Regions from separate parts of the Clostridium sp. JNZ J1-5 genome, predicted to be linked through region 3. Evidence: riboswitches for the same ligand, from Rfam matches in the RefSeq annotation. Region 3 holds a riboswitch; each other region holds the start of a gene.
The links. A riboswitch is a leader RNA that binds a small molecule or an ion and turns the genes downstream of it on or off. The one in region 3 is predicted to bind thiamine pyrophosphate.
Positions count from the first base shown of each region.

Region 1: another riboswitch for thiamine pyrophosphate. It lies ahead of thiW (energy coupling factor transporter S component ThiW); the one in region 3 lies ahead of ACWW38_RS08735 (thiamine-binding protein).
Region 2: another riboswitch for thiamine pyrophosphate. It lies ahead of purF (amidophosphoribosyltransferase); the one in region 3 lies ahead of ACWW38_RS08735 (thiamine-binding protein).

Region 1 covers NZ_CM132773.1:3,020,674-3,025,603, forward strand. The annotation lists gene ACWW38_RS14545 (sigma-54 interaction domain-containing protein) at 1-115, shown strand, start outside; gene ACWW38_RS14550 (3-hydroxyacyl-CoA dehydrogenase family protein) at 428-1,303, shown strand; gene ACWW38_RS14555 (enoyl-CoA hydratase-related protein) at 1,342-2,121, shown strand; TPP riboswitch at 2,197-2,297, shown strand; gene thiW (energy coupling factor transporter S component ThiW) at 2,390-2,884, shown strand; gene thiM (hydroxyethylthiazole kinase) at 3,007-3,813, shown strand; gene putP (sodium/proline symporter PutP) at 3,923-4,930, shown strand, end outside.
Region 2 covers NZ_CM132773.1:1,106,814-1,111,743, reverse strand. The annotation lists gene ACWW38_RS05325 (MATE family efflux transporter) at 1-311, shown strand, start outside; gene ACWW38_RS05320 (helix-turn-helix transcriptional regulator) at 369-1,277, shown strand; gene ACWW38_RS05315 (zinc ribbon domain-containing protein) at 1,347-1,610, shown strand; gene ACWW38_RS05310 (radical SAM protein) at 1,624-2,517, shown strand; TPP riboswitch at 2,615-2,726, shown strand; gene purF (amidophosphoribosyltransferase) at 2,866-4,233, shown strand; gene thiC (phosphomethylpyrimidine synthase ThiC) at 4,272-4,930, shown strand, end outside.
Region 3 covers NZ_CM132773.1:1,806,596-1,811,525, reverse strand. The annotation lists gene ACWW38_RS08750 (hypothetical protein) at 197-958, opposite strand; gene ACWW38_RS08745 (DUF5316 family protein) at 1,144-1,443, shown strand; gene ACWW38_RS08740 (TatD family hydrolase) at 2,150-2,899, shown strand; TPP riboswitch at 3,029-3,137, shown strand; gene ACWW38_RS08735 (thiamine-binding protein) at 3,294-3,584, shown strand; gene ACWW38_RS08730 (ABC transporter permease) at 3,556-4,329, shown strand; gene ACWW38_RS08725 (ABC transporter substrate-binding protein) at 4,346-4,930, shown strand, end outside.

The sequences.
Region 1 (4,930 bases), 1.2 Mb from region 3:
TAATTTAGCTATGGAACGGTGTACTTCAACAAGAGAAGCAGCTAAGGTTTTAAATATTAGTCAAACTTCAGTAGTAAGAAAATTTAAAGAAGCTAGAGCTAGACTAAGTGATTGAACCATAAAAGGTTCATGAGAACCAGTAGTAAATCATCATTGAATTTTAATTTATAAGGCTTTAGAGAGATACATATAGACGCATATGAACCGATTAAGGTTCATATGCGTTTTTTATATATTTAATATTTCAAGGAAAAGCTTTAAGAACCTAAACTCAAGTCTAATAGCGCTAATTCTAAAGGTTGGCACAGTTGTTGCTCTTATTAAAAAGTTAGATAGAAAACTAAATTATTAAGAAGAAATGTCTATAGTGCTTGAAAATATGTAATATAAAAAATTTATAATAATTAAGGAGGAGTCTATTTTGGATATTAAGAAAATTTTCGTAATTGGAGCAGGTGCAATGGGAGCGGGGATTGCACAAACAGCAGCTGTAAAAGGCTTTCATGTTATTTTAAACGATGTAACAATGTACAGGGTGGAAAAATCTAAGATAGGAATAGAGAAGCAGCTTATAAAAAATGTAGAAAAGGGAATCATCACTGAAGATGAAAAGAATGCAGCTTTAGAGAGGCTTATATTATGTGATTCTTATGATAAAGTTGCAGAAGCTGATCTTGTAATTGAAGCAATTTATGAAAACATTGATGCTAAGAAGAAAATATTTAAGGAAATTGATAAGCTTAAAAAGGAAAATGCCATACTTGCAAGTAACACATCTTCTTTGTCTTTAACTTCAATTTCTTCTGTTTTGGAAAAGCCAGAAAATTTCATAGGAATGCATTTTTTTAATCCAGTGCCAGTGATGAAACTTCTTGAAATTGTTGTTGGGCTGTCTACATCACAAGAAACTATTGCCACAGCTCTTAAAGTTGGAGAAATGCTTGGTAAAGAGACTATTATTGCAAAGGATAGTCCTGGATTTATTGTAAATAGAGCCTTAGTTGTAATGTTAAATGAGGCTATATGCATGTATGATGAAGGAGTAGGAACAGCCGAGGATATAGACAAAGGAATGATGCTTGGATGTAATCATCCTATGGGACCTTTAGAATTAATGGATATGATTGGTATTGAGATTATTCTTGCAGTAATGGAGTCTTTTCATAGAGATTTTGGCGATTCCAAATATAGACCTTCTATCCTCCTAAGAAAGATGGTTGCAGCAGGACGTTTTGGCCGCAAAACAGGAAGAGGGTTTTATACTTATGATAAAAATGGGAGAAAAATTAAGTCTACAAAATAATTTAATTTACGCTATATTGAAATGAAGGGGGCTTAACAATGGGGTATAACAATTTGATTGTTGAAAAAAACCAAGGCATCTGCATTGTAAAAATCAATAGGCCAAAAAGCTTGAATGCACTTAATGATGAGGTTATTAGTGAGCTGGATTCTGTTATTGATGATATTAAAAGCGATATTAATGTAAAAGTTGCAATTATTACTGGGGTGGGAAAAGCCTTTGTTGCTGGCGGAGACATTTTAGTTATGCAAAATATGTCTGCTGGAGAGGGAGCTAGATTTTCTGCTCATGGAAGTAATGTTTTGAGAAAACTTGAATTAATGAGCAAACCGGTTATTGCAGCAATTAACGGATTTGCCTTTGGTGGTGGATGTGAATTATCCATGGCATGTGATTTGAGGATTGCTTCTTCGAATGCAAAATTTGGTCAGCCTGAAGTAGGACTTGGTATAATTCCAGGATATGGTGGAACACAGAGATTACCAAGAATAGTAGGGATAACAAAAGCTAAAGAATTAATTTATACAGGTGAAATAATTGATGCCGCAGAAGCTTTGAAAATAGGACTTATAAACAAAATTGTTGAACCTGAGAAGTTAATTGATGAAGCAGAAGCTCTAGCAGATAAAATAATTAAAAATAGCATGCTTGCCGTTGGATACAGTAAAGAAGTAATTAATAGAGGTATACAGATTGATATGGACACGGCCTTAAGTATGGAATCAAATTTTTGTGGTATGTGCTTTTCAACAAAAGATCAAAAAGAAGGAATGACAGCTTTTATTGAGAAGAGAAAAGCTGAATTTGTAGGTGAATAATAGTTTACGCCAAACCTATCTTTACAAATATATAAGTAAAATGTATACTGAATATATAAATAAATAATATTATATAAAGTTTTGTGGGGGGACCATTTTGGTTGAGAAGGTTAAAACCTGACCCTTAGAACCTGATGTAGTTAACACTACCGTAGGGAAACAAATCGAATTTATAAGTATATAATCTGTAAATACGTTCGATATTTAATGTTTACCTTTGGGTAAACATTTTTTTATTTTAAAATAATAAATTTAGGGGGAGATTTTGTTGAAAACTAAAAAACTTACATATGCAGCAATGTTGGTGGCAATTGGAGCTATAGGTGGAAATCTTATATACTTTCCAATAGGAGCATCTAAATGTACACCCGTTCAGCATATAATCAATGTATTAGCAGCAGTTATACTTGGACCAGGATATGCTGTACTAAGTGCATTTTGCATATCACTTATAAGAAATATGATGGGAACAGGTACACTTCTAGCTTTCCCTGGTAGCATGATAGGAGCTTTTATAGCTGGAATGCTTTATAAAAGCACAAATAAAAAGTTTTTAGCAGTTATAGGAGAAATTTTTGGGACAGGTATCATAGGTGCTATAGTAGCCTTTCCTATAGCTAAGTTCATATTAGGTAAAAATGTAGCTGCATTCTTTTTTATAGTGCCATTTTTGATTAATACAGTTTGTGGCAGTTTAATTGCTTATTTCTTTTTAAAGGCAGCAGAATTGACAAAGAGGAATATAGTAAAAGTAGGAGAATAACTTATACCGTTACTAATAATTATAGTATTCTATATTAATTAAATTTTATTTTCCATTATATTAGCTATTGAACAAATTGAGATTTGCATTTAAAATTGTTTTATTGAAGAAGGAGAAAGTAGATGGAAGAGAATATATCTGTAAAAGCATGCCATCTTTTGAAGTTAATAAAAGAAAAAAAGCCGTTAATACATCATATTACAAATTATGTTACTGCAAATGATTCTGCAAATATAGTTCTGGCAATGGGAGCATCTCCTATAATGGCAAATGCTTTAGAGGAAGTAGAGGAGGTTGTTTCATTAGCATCTGCGTTGGTTCTTAATATGGGAACCTTGAGTAAAAATAATGCTGAAGCTATGTTAGTTGCTGGAAAGAAAGCAAATCAGCTTGGAATTCCAGTAATATTAGATCCTGTAGGGGTAGGATCAACTATTTTTAGGGGTAACACCGCCAATAGAATTATAAAGGAAGTAAAATTAGAAGTTATCAGAGGCAATATTTCAGAAATAAAGTGGATAAGTGGGATTAATTCTGAAAATAAAGGAGTAGATGCTTCTCAGCAAGATATTGTAGAATTAGAGAATTTAGAGTATGGGAAAAATATTGCAGAAAATTTAGCATTAAAATTAAACTGTGTTATTGCAATAACTGGTGCTACGGATATTATTTCTAATGGAACAAAAACAACTTTTATAAAAAATGGACATAAAATGCTATCTACAGTAACAGGTACAGGATGTATGTGTACTTCTATCATAGGGACTTATTGTGCTGTTACAAAAGATTATTTTACTGCAGCTGCTGCAGGAGTTATGACCATGGGAGTAGCTGGTGAAAGAGCATATGAAAAACTTGCATCAATTGATGGAGGCAGTGGTAGCTTTAAAGTAAGGTTAATAGATTCAATATCTAATTTTACAGATTAATATATTAGGCTATATTTTAAGAGATTGTTAATGACTTATAATGTGGAAAGCAATTCTAAATTTAGTATAACAATTAAAATACAATAAACTATAAAAAGGAGAATTTACCGTGGAACATTGGTCGCTTATTGCTATTGCGGTATATGTATTTATTTTACTTGCAATAGGTTATTATTCTTACAAAAGGACGCATGACATTTCAGACTACATGCTAGGGGGGAGAGGCCTTGGACCCATGGTAACAGCACTATCTGCAGGAGCAAGTGACATGAGTGGCTGGATGCTAATGGGGCTTCCAGGTGCAGTTTATACAACAGGACTTTCTAGTCTTTGGCTTGGAATTGGGTTAACAATAGGTGCTTATTTTAATTATCTATTGCTGGCTCCAAGATTTAGGGTTTATACAGAAGTTGCAAATGATTCTCTAACTGTACCTGATTATTTAGAAAACCGTTTTAAAGATGATTCTAAAATGCTTAGACTTGTATCTGGAGCTATAATACTTATTTTCTTTATTTTGTATGTTTCATCTGGAATTGTAGCGGGAGGTAAACTATTTGAAAATACATTCGGATTAACATATACAACTGGTGTAGTAGTTACTCTATCTATAGTTGTGTTATATACATATTTTGGTGGATTTTTGGCAGTAAGTCTTACAGACTTCTTTCAAGGATGCCTAATGTTTATTACACTTATTTTGGTACCAGTCGTAACATATATGAATATAGGAGTGGAGCCAGGTACCTTTGTTAATAAAGTAAGAGCTATTGATCCAGCACTATTTGATATATTTAGGGGAACAAGCTTTGCAACTATTATTGGATTTTTAGCATGGGGACTTGGTTACTTTGGACAGCCTCATATTGTTGTACGTTTTATGGCAATTAAATCTGTAAAAGAGCTAAAATCAGCAAGAAGAATAGGAATTGGATGGATGGCTGTTGGGCTATTAGGTGCGGTTGGAAGTGGTCTTACAGGACTTGTATATTTTACAGGAAATAATAATCCGCTGCAAGATCCTGAAACAGTTTTCCTTCGCCTTGGAGATATTCTATTTCATCCATTTATTACAGGGATTATAATAGCTGCAGTACTTGCTGCTATTATGAGCACT
Region 2 (4,930 bases), 700 kb from region 3:
TATTTTTTGCAGGTATTATCATATTTGGTGCACAGGTAGCTTGCCAGCAAACTTTCCTTGCTCTAGGCCAAGCTAAGATCTCTCTTATTTTAGCTTTGTTAAGAAAAATAGTGTTATTAATACCTTTAATATTTATACTTCCAAATTTTTTCAAAGATAAACTTAAAGGGGTTTTGATGGCAGAACCAGTAGCAGATATAACAGCAGCGATTATAACCAGCATATGCTTTGCTATTTTTTATAAAAAAGTTTTAGCAGTGGATAAAGAGAAAATAGAATGTGAAGAGTCTATAGAAAATTTAGCTAACTAATAAGTAATATAACCATTGGATGTCATATTATTTTGATATAATAGATATGGTGATAATATGAAGATTAATAGATTAATGGAAATAATCATTATTCTCTTAAATAGAGATTCTATAACATCAAAAGAACTCTCAGAAAGATTTAATGTATCTCAACGTACAATTTATAGGGATATTGATGAGTTATCCTCTGCAGGAATACCTGTGTATATGAATAGAGGAAAAGGTGGGGGAATTTCTCTTTTAGAAAACTATACATTAAATAAAACCATCCTATCAGATGAAGAAAAGAAAAATATAGTTTTTGCAGTTAAAACACTTGGAGCTACAAAACAGCTACAAATGGATAATACCTTAGAAAAGCTGGGAAGTGTTTTTGGCAATATAAACTCTATAGATTGGGTAGAGGTAGATTTTACACAGTGGGGAAGTAATAAAAAAATTGATACAAGGTTCCAAGAGATTAAAACATCGATTTTAAAACAAAAAATAGTAACATTTCAATATGTAAATTCTAGAAATATTAAAAGCCACCGCTATGTAAAACCTTATAAAATTATATTCAAAGGTCAAGCATGGTATCTATTGGGATATTGTTGTGAAAAAAAAGCTATGAGAGTTTTTAAAATTACCCGTATGAGAAATGTAAAAATTACAGATGAGCAATTTGAACGAAGAGAAATTAGTAAGTTTTTTAAGGATACTGAAGATAATTATGAATTTTCCATGGTGGAGTTGAAGCTAAGATTCAAAAATAACATGTTATACCGCATTATTGATTTCTATGATGGAAATGAAATTTTAGAAGAAGCAGATGGCAATTATATAGTTACAACCCAATTTCCATATGATGAATGGGTATATTCCCACATACTGTCTTATGGAGATAAGGTAGAAGTTATTGAGCCTGAATTTATTAGAGAAGAAGTAAAAGCAAGACTTAAAAATATACTAAAAACATATATATAATATGACATACTGATGTCATATATACTTTGATATTATAGATACAAATAAAGAAAAAGGAGTGTATCTATAATGGAAAGAATTTATTGTCAAAGCTGTGGTATGCCACTTATTAATGAAAAGGAATTTGGAACAAATGAGGATGGGAGCAGCAATAGAGACTACTGTATCTATTGTTATGAGAAGGGTGCTTTTAAAGGTGATATGACTATGGAACAAATGATTGAATTTTGTGTTCCACATATGGTTAGAGCTAACCCTCATATGAGTGAGGAAGAGGCCAGAAGCAGTCTAGAAAGATTTTTACCTACATTAAAAAGATGGAATGATAAGTAGATAAGGAGAATAAATGGACTATATTCCTGCAAAAACAATAGTTTCACAGTATGTTAAAGACAATTCATGGTTTGGTGTTAATTATAATATGAATATCTATAAAGGATGCTGCCATGGATGTATTTATTGTGATTCTAGAAGTGAGTGTTATGGTATAGATAATTTCGATAAAGTAAGAGCAAAAGAAAATTCAATAAAAATTATTAGAAATGATTTAAGAAGTAAGAGAAGAAAAGGGGTTATAGGGACTGGAGCAATGAGTGACCCATATAACCCTTTTGAAAAAGATTTAATGCTTACACGAGATGCATTGGATTTAATAAATAGATTTAATTTTGGAATAGCTATAGCAACTAAAAGCAATCTTATAACACGTGATATTGATATTTTAAGAAAAATTAAAGAACATTCACCAGTAATCATAAAGATGACTGTTACTACATTCCAAGATGAACTTTGCAAAAAAGTTGAACCTAATGTTTGCGCTGCATCAGAAAGATTTCAGGCTATAAAGGCTCTTTCTGATAATGGTATATTCACTGGGGTGTTACTTATGCCTATTTTACCTTTTATTAATGATAATGAAGAGAACATTGTAAGTATAGTAAAGAAGACTGCTGAATGCGGTGGAAAGTTTATTCTTGCATATGGCATGGGCTTAACCCTTAGACAAAATCAAAGAGAATATTTTTATAATCAACTAATAAGATTGTTTCCAGATAAAAATCTAGTTCAAAAATACAATACTACATTTGGAAATAGCTATGAATGCTCTTCTCCAAATTCAAGAAAACTTTGGGTGATATTTAAAAATGAATGTGAAAGATTAGGAATACTTTATAAAATGAAAGATATAGTATCAGCTTATAAAGCTGGGTATGATGATAGACAGATAAGCTGGTTTTAATATATACGAAATTTTTAGAATTTAAAATCTTGTTAATAGAATTAAGTTGAATACAGTAAAATATTATGCTATTATTAATTAATAAAATTTAATAAGCTATATAACACAGGGGGGCTGGATTGGCCAGCTGAGATTAAGAACCGTAATTCTTTGACCCTAAGAACCTGAACTGGATAATACCAGCGTAGGAAGTTGTTTATCGATGTAATATATTACATATATTGTTGCTGCAATATATGTATAATCTGCTAATTTAAACGCAAATCCTATGGATTTGCGTTTTTTTATTTGGAGTAAAAACTCCATCTGAAGTCAAGAACTCTGTTTATAAAGAAAGGAGGTGTAAATGTGAATAAAAGTAATCCTATTGATAAATTTAAAGAGGAGTGCGGAGTTTTTGGAATATTTAGTGAGGATGAAATAAATATATCAGCCATTTCCTATGTGGCTCTTAGTGCACTGCAGCATAGAGGACAGGAAAGTTGCGGTATATGTACATATAGTGAAAATAAAATGAATTGCCATAAGGGGATGGGATTAGTTTCAGATGTGTTCACTAGAGAAGAATTACACAAGTTAATAGGCAAATCAGCTATAGGACATGTAAGGTATTCAACTTTTGGTGAAAGTAATCTAAATAACGCTCAGCCTATCTTAAGTGGGAGAGGTAGTAGAGAAATAGCAATTGCACATAATGGAAATATAACTAATGCAATTCCGCTAAAAAAAGATCTAGAGAATAAAAGAGTAGAGTTTGATACTTCAGTAGATTCAGAAATAATCCTAAAGCTAATTGAAAATAAAGATATTAGACATCTTGAAACAGCTATAGTAGAAGTTATGAAACAACTTAAAGGAGGCTATGCCGTAGTACTCCTAACTAATGAAAAACTTATTGGATTTAGAGATCCAAATGGTACAAGACCACTATGTATTGGCAAATTTAAAAATTCTTTTATTTTATGTTCTGAAAGTTGTGCCATTGATGTTATTGGCGGGGAGCTGATAAGAGATGTCTGTCCAGGAGAAATAGTTACTATTGATTCAGAGGGGTTAAAATCAAACTATTGTCTTGAAAAAACTAGCAATACAATTTGCGCCTTTGAGTATATATATTTTGCTAGGGCAGATAGTGTAATAGATAAATTAAGCGTATATGAATCTAGAATTAATGTAGGTAAAAGGCTATGGGAAGAATCTCCCATTGACGCTGATATAGTCATTGGAGTTCCAGAATCAGGAACTACGGCTGCAGTTGGCTTTTCAATTGCCTCTGGCATACCTTATGATATAGGATTCGTAAAAAATCAATATATAGGTAGAACCTTCATAGAACCACTACAGGAAAAACGAGAAACAAATCTTGAGATAAAACTTAGTGTAATAAGAAGTGGTGTTGAAGGAAAAAGAATTGTTGTAGTAGATGACTCAATTGTAAGGGGTACTACAAGTAAAAAAATTGTTGCACTCCTTAGAAAAGCAGGAGCAAAAGAAATACATTTTAGATCAGCTTCACCTATTATAAAATATCCTTGTTTTTGGGGGATAAATACACCTAATAGAAGTGAACTTCTCGGTTCATCAAATACAGTGGATGAAATAAAAGAGTTAATAGGAGCTGATAGTCTGAAATATGTAAGTATTGATGGTTTAATAAAGTCTTTTGGCGGTAAAATGACTTGTCTTAAGTGCTTTTTAAATCAGGAGAAGATTTAGGTTGTTATTATTAATTTTATAAAAAGGAGAGAAAGATTATGAATTACACAACTCAAATGGATGCTGCTAGAAAAGGCATAATAACAAAAGAAATGGAAGTAGTAGCTAAAAAGGAAAATATGGAGATTGAAAAACTTAGAGAGCTTATTGCTGAAGGAAAAGTAGTAATACCTGCAAATAAGAACCATAAATCATTAGATGCAGAAGGGGTAGGGGAAGGATTAAAGACTAAGATTAATGTTAACTTAGGTATTTCCAGGGACTGTGTAAATATAGACATGGAACTTGAAAAAGTAAAAACAGCTATAGAAATGAAAGCAGAAGCTATAATGGATTTAAGTTCATATGGTAAGACAGAAGAGTTTAGAAAGAAAGTAGTGGAGATTTCACCAGCTATGATAGGTACTGTGCCTATATATGATGCAGTAGGATTTTATGATAAAGAGTTAAGTGATATATCAGCAGAAGAATTCCTAAAGGTTGTAGAAAAACACGCAATAGATGGTGTTGATTTTATGACTATTCATGCAGGAATAAATAAAGAGACTGCTGAAGTATTTAAGAGAAATAAGAGACTTACTAATATAGTTTCTAGAGGTGGGGCATTATTGTATGCATGGATGGAGTTAAATAATAAAGAAAATCCATTTTATGAATACTATGATGAAGTCTTAAATATATGTGCAAAGTATGATGT
Region 3 (4,930 bases):
GTATTTAAAAAAAGTAAATTAGTTAGTATTCATATATAAGTATAATAAATAAAAATACTTTCAATTGAGATTATGTAATCAATTGAAAGTATTTTTGAACTTAGGCGTTTTAACCGTAATTTTCTATGGTTCGTAGGAGTATAAGATACTCGGTAATTAATAGCAACTATATAAATTTATTTCTGGCTAATTATCATTATAAATTATTTGTGAAAGTTTCACTCCAAGTTCTTGAGGATCTTCCAAGTGTAACCTCCATTGTACAACCTAGGATTGAACCGTATAATCCAAATGTATCTGGCACAGGAATCCAATTAGAATTAGGATATATAGTGAAGGTTCCTCCATAATAATAAGTTTCTTTTACTTGAGATGTTGTTGATGGCCAATAAGCACTAACTTGTCCAATTCTTACAAGCATACTTTGAACTTGTACACCTGAATTCAGATCAGAAACACCACCTGTTGAATAATCCATTTTGGCACAACTTTTATTATTATAAGTTAATTTTGTATAATATACTGTTGAATATAAATATGCAGAATAAGAAGAATCCCACTTTCCATCACCCTTAGATGATGACAATGTAAGTGAAGTTATATTATTTGTAAGTGGAGTTATATCATTTGAAGGGATATCTATTTTGCTGAATGTAGTAACTGCTACCTTTTCATCTATTTCACCTTTTTTATTTTTAGATTTTTTTAGTGTCTGAGAAGTTTTATATACAATATTTCCTTTTGAATCTTTAATTACTTCATCTTTGCCTTTTAAATCAGTTTCAAATTTGGCTTTTAAAAATAATTTAGATAAGTCTTTTTCCTCCATATTTTGTACTAAAATTACTTCTTTTTCTTCATCAATATTAGTAACCTTTTCAGTTGCTAGTGCTGATGTTCCACTTAACATTAAAACACATGTTAAAGTTGAAATTAAAATTTTTTTGAATTTTATCATAAAAATACCTCCTTTTGAATATTTATTCATATATTACCATATAGAAACCTATTTGTAAATATAATACTTTGAAATTATATACATATATTATTAATTATTCAATAATTGTATTATTTATATAAAATATAAATTATGATATAATATAAATCATATTCTATATTAGTAAAAAAATGGGGAGTGATAAAATGAGGTTTTTACTTTATGGATTTATAACCGATATAATACTTTTTATTATTTCTATTACAATATTTGAAGTATATCTTTTTATAAAGCTTACAGCAATTTTAGGAATTGGATCTTTAGCAGTTAGTGCTATAATTTCAGGCCTGTTAAGTGAAAATATATATCGCAGGACAGCAGTTGAAAATGCAGAAGAAAGAAAAAAACGGTTAAAATTATCTACAAATATTTTTTTATTCTCTATTCCTTCACTAGCTTTATTTATTATGTTTATTCTATTATATAAATATAAAATTTTATATTAAATCATTAGTGTTTAATTATTAACTTAACTTCTTTAATTTAAAAAGTTAAAAACCCATTTATAGATTTGAGTTCCTAAGTATGAATGAAATAACAGTACTTATGTTCAGATTTACCTTATAAATAACTTACAACATTGTATAAGAAGCTAATTTTAGCTTGTTTATAAACAAAGCACAATAGTTCTTTAGCCGCTAGGTTTTTTATAGATTTTATAGTATCGCCAATGGTTTCAAGATCATTAAGATGGTATATCCTATAAAGCTCTATGAAATTTATTGCTAAGAATTAAGCAGAAAGTATCTATCGATAGAGAGTATACCTTGAATCTTATATTCATCAAACCTTAAGTGTATTTTAAGATATTTGTAGTTAGTTTCAATAATTTACATCATTTAAGTAATTGTAAAGTTCATCATTAATGGATACAATAAGATTATTAAATTTATTTGGTATACTGACCACCTCCAGTGTAATATTTGTGTCGCAACTTATATTTAACACGGAAAAAGTCAGTGTGCCATATTTATTTTTGATAATAGTGACAATTCAATTTTTAGTTTTGTAAAACTTAAGTTATAAATATAATTATATAATGTATAATATAGTTAAAGTTAAGCAGTGAACCCGAAGTTTAATTTTGAGTGAATAGCTTACCCCTCTAAAGAAATGAAGAGGAGTTTCAAATAAGTAAAGAGAGATGATACTATGTTAGTTGATGCACATACTCACTTAGATCAATATAAAGAAAATGAAATAGGTGGAGTGATAGAGGAAATAAATAGAAATAAAATACTTACTCTATCGAATTCTATGGATATAGAATCTTATTTTAAGAATCTAGAAATCAGCTGCAAAAGCAAATTTATAATTCCTTCTTTTGGAATTCATCCTTGGAAAGCATTAGATTATTATAATAAATTAGATATTTTAGAAGAGCACATATATAATTCCAAGATAATTGGGGAAATTGGATTAGATTTTTATTGGACGGATAATAGTTTAGAAAATAAAGAAGCGCAGATAAAGGTATTTGAATTTTTTCTTCATAGAGCTAAAAAAGAAGATAAATTTATAAATATTCATACTAAGGGAGCAGAAAAAGAAATACTGGAAAGCTTATATAAATTTAAAATAGATAAAGCCATTATTCACTGGTATTCTGGACCATTTGATATACTATATAAACTTATAGATAGAGGATATTTTTTTACTGTAAGTTCACAAGTTATATATTCAGACCAAATAAAAAGTGTGGCAAAGGCTATACCTATAGAAAAATTGCTAACAGAAACTGATAACCCTGGCGGAGAAGAATGGCTTAGCGGTAGACGAGGAAGGCCGTTATTAATAAGAGAGGTTTTAAATGGCTTATCTGAAATAAGAGACTATTCTATTGAGGAAATGGAGAAAATTATTGAAAAAAATATTTCCATTGTGTTACTTAATAATAATTAAATATTCATATTAAAATTAAGGGGCGATTTTTATGAAGCAAGGTAACGAATTGACCTAATTCTAAGGACTTTTTTATATTAATTGACATTAATATATTTATTATGTAATATATAGTTAAGTTAAAAAATAGTTACAAGACGGGGGAGCCAATAACTTGGCTGAGAGGAAGCAAGATAGTTTCGACCCTTGGAACCTGAACGGATAATGCCGGCGTAGGGAGAGTATTATATAGTTGTAAGTAACACTCTTGTATATGTTTAATTTATACAATCCCTTTATCTTTTCAGGATAAAAGGGATTTTTGTTTTGCAAAGATTTAAAATATTTACCAAAGTAAATATTGACTAATCTTAAAATAAATTTTCTTATTTATAAAATGAAGGAGGAAAGTGTAATGGCAAATGTTAATGTAAGTCTTCAAGTATTACCAGTAGTAGAGGAGAAGGATATATATCCTGTGGTTGATAAGGTTATAGAATATATAGAATCCTGTGGAGTAAAATATGAAGTTGGGCCTATGGAAACTACTATGGAGGGTGAGTTAGATACTCTTTTAGAAATAGTAAAAAAAGCTCAGGATATATGTGTTAGAGAAGGAGCAGCTAGAGTTATTTCCATAGTAAAAATAGATTATAAACCTGAAGGCGTGACAATGAATGAAAAAGTTTATAAATATAAAAAATAATTTAATACCAATATTATTTCAAGTAATATTACTTTTGATATGGCAGTTTATTATTGATGGCGGAATTGTTGAAAGATATGTACTTCCATCCCCTACAGATGTCATTTCTGCTTTATTTAAAATACTTCCTTCTATAAAAGGACACATTTATACAACACTAAAAGAAGCACTGTTAGGTTTTATAGTGTCAATACTAATATCTATAATATTAGCAATACTAATGGATAACATTAAAGTTATAAGAAGAAGTATTTATCCTGTACTTATAGTATCTCAAACAATTCCTACCATAGTATTAGCACCACTATTTGGAATGTGGTTTGGATTTGGAATTACTCCAAAAATAATTGTGGTGGTTTTAGTATGCTTTTTCCCTATAGTTATAAGTCTTATGGATGGACTTGATTCTGTAGATAAAGATATGATAAATCTTTTAAAGTCAATGGGAGCAAGCAAAATGCAGATTTTTAAAGTAGTAAAATTCCCAGCAACAATAGTTAACTTTTTCTCAGGACTTAGAATTGCTGCTACATATAGTATTATGGGAGCAATAATTGGAGAATGGGTTGGAGGAGATGCAGGGCTTGGATTTTATATGATGAGAGTAAAAAAATCTTTTGCTATAGATAAAGTCTTTGCAGTTACAATAATAATAATAGCTTTAAGTATGATTCTATTTGGTATTTTATATTTTATACAATATCTATTAACACCATGGAATAAAAAGTCTAAAGGAATTAAATAAATTTGGAGGTATAAAGATGAAGAAAAAAATTATTGCAATAGCAACAATGGCAATATTTTCACTAGCATTATTTTCTGGATGCGGAAATAAAAATCAGGAAAATAAAGATACAAGTAAATCTAAAGAATTGCAAAAGGTTACAGTTATACTAGATTGGGTCCCTAATACTAATCACACGGGCTTATATGTGGCTAGAGATAAGGGCTTTTTTAAAGAAGAAGGATTAGATGTTGAAATAATACAGCCTTCAGAAGGGGGAGCAGCAGACCTAATTGCAGCTAAAAAGGGACAGTTTGGAATAAGTTATCAAGAGGAAGTAACTTATGCAAAAACAGCACAAAATCCTCTTCCAATTAAAGCAATAGCGGCGATAATTCAACATAATACATCAGGCTTTGCATCACCAAAGGAGAAAAATATAGTATCACCTAAAGATTTTGAAGGAAAGGTTTATGGAGGATGGGGTTCGCCATCTGAGCAGGCAATTTTAAAAGCTTTGATGCAAGGAGCAGGAGCTGATTTTTCAAAACTAAAGACCGTTGATGCAGGTTCAGATGATTTCTTTACTGTAACTAAGAAAAATATAGATTTTGAATGGATT